2 regions of the Oceanobacillus iheyensis HTE831 genome follow, and region 1 is predicted to be linked to the other one. Evidence: riboswitches for the same ligand, from Rfam matches in the RefSeq annotation. Region 1 holds a riboswitch; the other holds the start of a gene.
The links. A riboswitch is a leader RNA that binds a small molecule or an ion and turns the genes downstream of it on or off. The one in region 1 is predicted to bind S-adenosylmethionine.
Positions count from the first base shown of each region.

Region 2: it holds a riboswitch for S-adenosylmethionine, as region 1 does, so the genes downstream of both, OB_RS06695 (Fur-regulated basic protein FbpA) here and OB_RS16125 (methionine ABC transporter ATP-binding protein) in region 1, are expected to answer to the same signal.

Region 1 covers NC_004193.1:3,292,138-3,296,958, forward strand. Annotated here, with positions in the region: gene OB_RS16110 (YpjP family protein) at 1-226, opposite strand, end outside; gene OB_RS16115 (S66 family peptidase) at 682-1,716, shown strand; gene OB_RS16120 (YxcD family protein) at 1,907-2,206, shown strand; SAM riboswitch class I at 2,335-2,451, shown strand; gene OB_RS16125 (methionine ABC transporter ATP-binding protein) at 2,546-3,571, shown strand; gene OB_RS16130 (methionine ABC transporter permease) at 3,561-4,223, shown strand; gene OB_RS16135 (MetQ/NlpA family ABC transporter substrate-binding protein) at 4,252-4,821, shown strand, end outside.
Region 2 covers NC_004193.1:1,316,920-1,321,740, forward strand. Annotated here, with positions in the region: gene OB_RS06680 (CynX/NimT family MFS transporter) at 1-834, opposite strand, end outside; gene OB_RS06685 (hypothetical protein) at 998-1,294, opposite strand; gene OB_RS06690 (HAD-IIIA family hydrolase) at 1,484-2,020, shown strand; SAM riboswitch class I at 2,122-2,222, shown strand; gene OB_RS06695 (Fur-regulated basic protein FbpA) at 2,296-2,496, shown strand; gene OB_RS06700 (DUF3221 domain-containing protein) at 2,600-2,950, opposite strand; gene OB_RS06705 (ZinT family metal-binding protein) at 3,312-4,316, shown strand; gene OB_RS06710 (DUF998 domain-containing protein) at 4,497-4,821, shown strand, end outside.

The sequences.
Region 1 (4,821 bases):
GAGACATCAGCCGATTTAATGCTGTGTCTAGATCCTCTTCGGTTGTAGCAATATCATCTTGTATTTCTATCGTCCTGGCTACTGTTTCCTGATCTGCGTTTGAAGAGGATGATACACTACCATTTTCCTTTTGAGCATCTACTTCCAGCAAGGTTGTCGGAGAGTACATACCTAATGTTAATATTGTAATAAGAACTACTGCTATCTTTCTCCACCATATCTTCATCTGCTCACCCACACTATCCCATGTCTTTATTAATATTTTATCACTTTATGTATCGTTGTCCATCCTACTTTCTTACTTTTTAAAAAATTCACCTTTATATAATGTATTTAATCCGTACTTCTCTAATAGATAGGCAAATTCAATTACATCCAAAAATTACCATTCATTTCATAACCGTCCATTCTCTCCATCAATCATCGTATCATTTAAATAGATTAATCCATCACGATTTAAACTTTTCGATCGCGCTCAAGCTGCGTTATTTTAAAAAAACAAGCTGATATTTCGAATGGTTAATTTAGTTTCTATAACAATCTAAAAAAATTTGTCGTCTTTCTTTGTAAAACAAATATGAATACGATATGTTAGTAGAAAGTGACAGAAAAACTCTATTTTAATGATATATTACGATAATACAAGCAGGCATCCCAAAAATAAGAAGGAGTTGTATCCATATGCTTATCAAACCACCAAAATTACAAGCAGGAGATAAAGTTGCAACCATTTCCCTTTCATGGGGCGGTGCTGGTGAAGAGCAGTTACAATGGCGCTATGATCAAGGGGTTAAGCGCTTAGAAGAAGTGTTCGGTTTACAGGTAGTCCCTACTCCTAATAGTTTAAAAGGAGAAGCATATCTGCATGAACACCCAGAAGCACGTGCAAAAGATCTAATGGAAGCTTTTGAAGATCCAGAAATAAAAGCTATTATCTCGAACATAGGTGGTGAAGATAGTATTCGTCTATTACCTTATATTGATTTCGATATCATTCAAAAAAACCCTAAAATATTCTTAGGATATTCGGATACGACTATTTCTCATTTTTTCTGCTATAAAGCCGGGGTATCTTCCTTTTATGGACCTGCTGTCATGACGGATTTCGCTGAAAATGTTGAAATGGATCCATATACTATCAAGCATATTCACAACACTTTATTCTCGAACGAAATAATTGGAGATATCGAACCACCAGAGCAATGGACTAGTGACTACCTAGAGTGGGATGTTAAAAATAAAGACACGAAAAGAACAACTTATCCAAATAAAACGTATGAAATTTTACAAGGAGAGGGTATTGTTCAAGGACGCTTAATTGGAGGATGTATTGACTCCATGGAAAGTATTAAAGGCACGAGTCTTTGGCCGGAAATCAATCATTGGAAAAATTCGATATTATTCTTCGAAACTTCTGAAGAAGAACCAAAGCCAGACCTTCTCGCTCGATGGTTACAAAATTATGCTACACAAGGCATACTTCAAAACGCGAATGGGATTATTTTTGCTAAACCGCATAGAGAAACCTATTACGAAGAGTATAAACAAGTGATTACAGCTGTATTAAAAGAAAATGGTCTATCGAAATTACCTGTTCTTTATAATGTAAGTTTCGGACATAGTGAACCAAAAGCAACACTCCCCTATGGTCGTATGGCAGGAATTAACTGTAACCAAGCTACTTTCTCTATCATGGAAAGTGCTGTACTAGAGTAGGTTAGTGGATTTTATTTACGAATTAGAAAATATTTCCTATTGCTAATAAATCATTTCACTTCATAAATTTGACATAATTATAGTAAAATAAAGTGACCGACTTCATAGAAAAGGGAGCTTAGGTGATGAAGAAGTTTGCAGAGGAATTATTACGACACAATCAACATCAAAATGAAGAGGAGCTTTGGAAGTGACGAAGCTAATCATTCCTGAAGAAGACATTATTCTTGCCGTATGTATATATATTGCTCGCCAACGTGAAATTGAGCCAGCTGAAGTAGAAGTTGAACTTTTTTATGATGATTATTCCGGTTTCTCTGCAGAAATAACCACTGTATTCGGCAAGCAAGAAATTGTAACAAAACATATTATTTCTGCTCTGCGTGAATGGATTAAAGAAAATTTACACGCTAATCCATATGCTGGACTTAAGCTTGATTTGAACCGGACAAATGGTATTTATGCAAGACTTCGTAGTGAAGATGAATAGAGCAATTTTCTTCATTAATTACACTCGGACTATTTATCAGAATTATTTTATTTTTAAAACCATATTGACTTAATTTATTTTATCCTCTAGAATTACTTTCAATATAACAACTAAATATTTTACGTTTTTTCTTATCTAGAGAGATTGAGGGATCAGGCCCTATGACATCTCGGCAGCGGATTCTTTATATTAAAGAATACTGTGCCAATTCCTGCAAATGCAAACGAGCATTTGAAAGATGAGAAACGATGGCTTCTACATATATACATATGGTACGAATCCCTCTTTTCTTGTCTTTCAAGAAAAGAGGGATTTTTTATTTCGCTTGGGGGTTGAGACATGATTGAATTTCAGAATGTAACAAAGACATTCACACTAGGAAAAAGAAAAGTAGAAGCTGTTAAAGAAGTATCTCTAACGATCGAAAAAGGAGATATTTATGGAATTATTGGGTTCAGCGGTGCAGGAAAAAGTACCTTGCTTCGATTAGTAAATATGCTTGAGCGCCCTACCGAAGGATCGGTACATATCCAGGGAACAGATGTAGGGAAATTATCCGCCAAGCAATTACGGGAGCGCAGAAGAAATATAGGAATGATTTTTCAGAATTTCAATTTATTCCAATCACGAACAGTCGCAGGAAATATTGCATATCCTCTCAAACTTGCTGGTACATCAAAAAGCGTCGTAACCAAAAGAGTTAGTGAACTGCTACAATTTGTTGGATTATCCGATAAAGCAAAAGATTATCCAGACCAATTATCCGGCGGACAAAAACAGCGTGTCGGGATTGCAAGAGCATTGGCCACATCCCCTGATATATTAATTTGTGATGAAGCCACTTCTGCTCTAGATCCAAATACAACATCGGATATTTTAAAATTATTAAAAAAAGTAAATCGAGATTTGGGTATTACCATCCTTCTTATTACACATGAAATGGGAGTTATTCAGTCCATATGTGACAAAGTTGCTGTGATGGAAGATGGGAAAGTCATTGAGAATGGAAATGTATTTGATACTTTTACAAAACCTTCTCACGAAACAACAAAACGATTTATTCGTTCGGTACAACAAGAACTCCCATCTGAAAAGGTATTAAAAGAGTGGACAGAAGCTGGTGGGGGTAATCTTTATCGTGTTTTATTCAAAGGAGAAAGAGCCACTGACCCCATCTTATCAAGTACAACTCGTAAGCATAACATTGACTTTAATATTGTCTATGGATCCGTTCGTGAACTACAGGAAAAATTATTTGGAAATCTCATAGTCTCTTTTGGAGGAGATGAACAGCAAATTCAACACGTTATTCAAGAATTAGAATTGATTGTTGATATAGAGGAGGTGTATTCACATGGGGGTTGATTGGAGTACGTTCTGGCCACGAATTGTAGAGGCAACAGGAGAAACCTTACTCATGGTCGCAGCGACATTATTTTTTGGTTCTATTTTAGGTATTTGCATGGGACTATTGCTATTTGTGACCCGTGAAAACAACATACTAGAAAACAAGATTATCTTTAATCTACTGAACTTTATTATTAATATTATTCGTCCTATCCCATTTATCATTTTTCTAGTCGCGATCTCACAAGCTACTAGGCTCGTCATTGGTACGACAATAGGAACTGCTGCTGCCATCTTCCCGATGACTATTGTTGCTAGTTTTACCATTGCAAGGGTAGTAGAAAATAATCTCGTAGGCATTGATCCTGGAGTTATTGAAGCTGCTAAAGCAATGGGAGCCAGTCCAATGAAGATCATCTTTACGGTACTAATTCCAGAAGCGCTAGGACCATTAATTCTAGGACTTACATTTGTATCTATTTCGTTAATCGATTTCTCTGCAGTAGCTGGTACAGTTGGCGGCGGTGGTCTTGGACATATCGCAATGACATATGGTTATCAGCGATTCGACGGTAGCGTTATGCTCGTCACCGTAATCATACTTATTGTTATGGTTCAACTAGCTCAATGGCTCGGTAATACTATTTCCAAAAAGATTATGCGTCGTTAAATCACAACTATATTAGGAGGAATTTCACATGGAAAAATCATTTATTTTACTAGCATTATTAAGTTTTACATTATTTTTAGCAGCATGCGGAAGTGATAACGCCAAAGCTGGAGACGAAGAAGTGACTGTAAAAATTGGAGTGAATGGTGCCGATGGCGTTCAATGGCCCCTTCTAAAAGAAAAAGCAGCTGAAGAAGGAATTAACATTGAACTTATCGAGTTTGCCGATTATACATTACCAAACAACGCTTTAGCTCAAGGAGATATTGATATCAATGCCTTCCAACACATTGCTTTTTTAGGGCAATATGTAAAGGAAAGCGGTGAAGACATCGTTCCGATTGGATCTACTGTTCTTGCGCCAATTGGTTTATATTCCGAGAAAATTAGTGACGTTTCTGAATTAAAAGAGGGAGACAAAATTGCCATCCCAGACGACCCGTCAAACCAAGCTCGCTCCTTACGTGTACTAGAGAGTGCAGGCTTACTAACCTTAAGTGATAATTTTGGAATGTTCGGTGATCCTTCACAAATAGAAGAAAACCCGTTGAATCTAGAAATTATTCCAATGACAGCACAACAAACTGCCCACGTATTG
Region 2 (4,821 bases), 1.7 Mb from region 1:
TTTTGCTGCAAGAATAGGTGCGACAAAGGTTGTTGGTATAATTCCCATCTGTAAAATTGCTATTAACCAACCAGCATCACTTTCAGAAAATCCTTTTGCTAATAAAATGTCAGGCAACCATGTAAAAAGACTATAAGGAATAAATGATTGAAAACCCATAAAGAATGTGACAGCCCATGCTATTTTAGATTTGAATAATGCAGTAGGAGGCTGACTCTTCATCTCTACAAATACTTTTTTGCGAGAGGATCGTATTACTGGTAAGCGAAGAACTAATACAACTACCGCAATTATAGAAATAATGCTCCATAATTGCATTGCATTTCGCCAATCTAGGGAAGGTATCGTAGTTATTGGTACGGAAATCCCTGAAGCTAGCGCCGCAAATAAATTCATGGAAACAGAATAAATACCAGTCATGAGTCCAATACGATATGGGAAGCTTGATTTTATTAATCCTGGCATTAGTACATTTCCCACAGATATCGCTATTCCCAATAACAGTGTACCGAATAATAACATGGATATATCACCAATGGATCGAATGTATATACCGATGGATAGAACCACCATTGCCATTAATAACGTAATCTCCATTCCAAGTTTTCTAGATAAAGTAGGAACAAATGAAGAAAAAATTCCAAATGCTATAAGTGGTAATGTGTTAATTAAACCGATCATGGCATTTGTTACTTCTAATTCATTTCGAAATATTGGAATTAATGGACCAACGGAGGTGATAGGGGAACGTAGTGTAGAAGCTATAAAAAGAATTGCTAAAATTAATAGAAATGTATAATAACGCTGTTTTGTCGAATTTGAAATACGTTGCATGGTGTTTCTCCCTTATGATTAATCTTCGTTAGCTAATATATCAAAAGTTAATTATACATAAATTAAGCAAAAGGAGAAAGTTAATAATTATTGATTATTTATTCAGAGTTTTAAAGGATTTGAGTATATAAGTAACTAAAGGTTTGAAAATACGTATGAAGACTTATGGTAAGTATGGTGCAATGATTAACATAATAATAGAAATTGAAAATAGAAAAATACTAACTGGCTTTGATAATTTTACATTTTTATCACTTTTATAAAATCCAGAGAATTGTAATTTGTTCCGATATAATACAAAGATAGAAATAATTATACTAATACCAGCAATTATTCCTCCATAATGATTATCTAACTGGATGCCGATGGATGAATAAATAAACATAACCGCTTTACTGAAAATAAATCCTAACAGCCCAAAAATTATGATTATACGTATGATTTCCAAAGTGAATTTCATTAGGTACTCCTTAAACAATGTAAAATATTTTAATTAAACTTTGCCTCTATACCCAATAAGTCTACGTCTATGTAATAAAAGGTAAAGCTAGTAATGGTAATATTAAATCTGGAAAGCTTATATTAGGAATCGTAGCATTAATTCTAACGACTATCAATCGGTTATTTTATTTAAGATGAAGGAGACATGATGAAGATGGATATTCAAGCAGTGTTTTTAGATAGAGACGGAACCATTGGTGGAGATGATAAGGTACATTATCCCGGTGATTTTAAGCTTTATGCAAATTCAAAAATGGATATAGATTACCTCAAAAAATTTGTTCAAGTGTTTTCATTTACGAATCAACCAGGTATTTCATTTGGAGAGGTGAACAAAGAAGATTTCTATAATGAGTTAATGGGATTCGGTTTTGATGATGTATTTCTTTGTCCGCATCACTATAAAGAAGGATGTAATTGCCGAAAACCTCATCCAGGCATGTTAAAGGATGCTGCTTATAAATATCAGTTGAACTTAAACCACGGTGTTGTAATAGGCGATAGATGGAGTGATATGGTTGCAGCTTCAAAGACAAATTCAGTAAGGATATTAGTAAAAACAGGAGCAGGAATGTCAACGCTTCATGAACATTTTGAAAAGCTAAAAGGAATTGAAATTGATTTTGTAGCTGAGAATCTTACGGAAGCCGTAAACTGGATTAGAGGTAGATATCACCTTTCATAGAAAATTGAATGTAGACAAATTATTATACAAGTTGCAAGAATGCGCAATTAAATCATAGTAGACAAATCGGATTAATGTGGTTATAATGTATTATATGAAAATACTTATCAAGAGAGGTGGAGGGACTGGCCCGCTGAAACCTCAGCAACAGAACGCATCTGTCTGTGCTAAATCCTGCAAGCAATAGCTTGAAAGATAAGTTGAGGTTATCGTAATATCCAAGTTCTCTCTTCTTATCTTTATCATGTTTTTTAATAGAAGGGATGGATTTATATATGAGCATACGGAATGAAGATGAAACGGAACAAAGAAGAAATGATCTAATTGAGAAATTAATTGCATCTAATCATTTTAAAAAAGGGAACAAACATCTATATGAACTGACAACAGCAGAGTTGGAATACGAATACTTTAAATTACAATATGATGACCATCCTCATGGTGGAAAAGGATCCATTCATTGGAGAAATTTTTAACTATAATATAAACATAAATCTGGTCCTCGCAACTGCGAGGTCTTTTTTTATGGACAATATTATGGACAGCTTGTGGAGAGTTTAATGAAGCAACATATACATCTTATTTAGGATTATGAGAAATATCTATTGCTTCATAGATAGGCGGGTCCGATTCTTCTACATTGCCATCTACATCATATTTTACGATAACAGTTTCGTATAATTGAAACTGCTGCAATTTATTATAAGGCAAGTGAAAATAAATTCCATCATTATCAGAAGCTAGCATTATAAGCTCGGATTTTTCTATGTTTTTTATTTCATTAGGTTTAATATCAGGAATTATAAGTAATTTTGATTTTGTTATATCTGCTATAATCCCTTTTAATTCAGTAGTATTTGTCTGGTCTTCTAATGAACTACAGCCTAATAGAACAGTACACAATAAGAGTAGTAAAACGCTTTTGATCATTATTTTAGCACCCCTTAAGTTTAAGTAAACTAGTATTGCATTCTAGAAGTTTCTTCTAGAATACCACAGACAAAAGCAACTACTTAAAATTAATTTTATTTGGAATAAACTCCTGAATACATATCAACAACATCTTATACCCATCAATATCACTATATTCTTAAGAATATCTTACACGAAACAATTTATCAGAACTCTACTAATTTAGTAGAAGAGATTTTAATCTGAACTAAACCCATAGACCGTATACGATATTATTTATTCAAAAATTATCTTGACGGTTATATAACTGCTATGTATAATTTAAATCGTAACCATTACGAATCGTAATCATTACGATTACATAAAGGAGAGAATGTGTATGAAGAAAATATGGGGAAAGGGACTTAGCGTATTATTACTAAGTTTACTATTTATAACGGGCTGCCAATCAGCAGGCGACAATTCTTCTGAAGACGGTGCAAATGCTGAAGAAGAACATAATCATAGTCATGAGGTAGAGATTGGAGATGCACCAGAAAATATAAAAGTTGAAGGAGTATCTGATCATTATCATACGGGTGATTTAATTAAATTAACTGCAGAGCTAGAAGAAGATAGTGAATTTGATCATTGGCATTGGTACACAAGAAATTCATCTGATGATGAGTGGGAAGCAGTACCTGAATTAGATGATAATAAATTTTTTGGCGATGCGGAAACGAACGGCCAACAAATTATAGCAGTAATGTTTAATGATGATCACGAACCATATGCTCAATCAGAAGTTATAGAAGTGGTAATTGATGATCACGGACATGGACATAGTCATGCTCATGATGAAGAATCTCAACAAATTTATGATGGTTATTTTGAAGATGAACAAGTGGAAGATCGTACTTTAGGAGACTGGGAAGGCGATTGGCAATCTGTATACCCTTTACATCAAAACGGTACACTTGATGAAGTTTATGCACACAAAGCTGAAGAAAGTGATGACATGACAGCAGAAGAATACAAAGCGTATTATGAAACTGGTTATGTAACAGACGTTCATAGAATTGTGATTGATGGTAATGAAGTTACTTTCTTTGAAGAAGAGGAAGAAAAAACTGGTGAGTACCAATATGATGGTTATGAAATCCTCAATTATGAAGCAGGAAATCGTGGAGTAAGATTTATATTTAAGCTAGAGGAAGAGACGGAAGGCTTACCAACTTACATTCAATTTAGTGATCATTCGATATTCCCAACAGACTCTGGACATTACCATCTTTATTGGGGAGATGACAGACAAGCCTTGTTAGAAGAAGTGGAACACTGGCCAACATACTATCCATCTGAAATGAGTGAAGAAGATATCGTTCATGAGATGATTGCGCACTAATATGTTTATAAGTAGAGAATCCGATATTTATTGGGTTCTCTTTTTTTATATGAAAATATTAAAAGGAATAAAGGATATAAATATAGAAATAATACTATAGAAATATTCCTAGATAGGGAAACTTTAAGTTTGGATATTACAGCACTGTTAAGCGGGATTAATATAGAAGGAGTAATTGAAATGAAAATTTCTAAAAAAGTTGGTATTACAAGTTGGATTCTCACTTGTATGTATTTTGTACTTGAACCTTTTTTTGTGATGTCTTCTATCGCTCCGTATAATGTGATGGATCATGCAATGAGTGATTTGGGAGTCACGAGTTGTGGTGAATATACTTATTCTCTAGCAGCGTATGATATTTGTTCTCCTCATCATTTTTGGATGAATGTATTATTTATTGTTAATGGAATTACATTTTCAATAGGAATAGTATATCTTTCTCAACAACTAGAACGTAATAGAAAGAACCTGATAGGTACTATTTGTTTATTATTACTGGCAATAG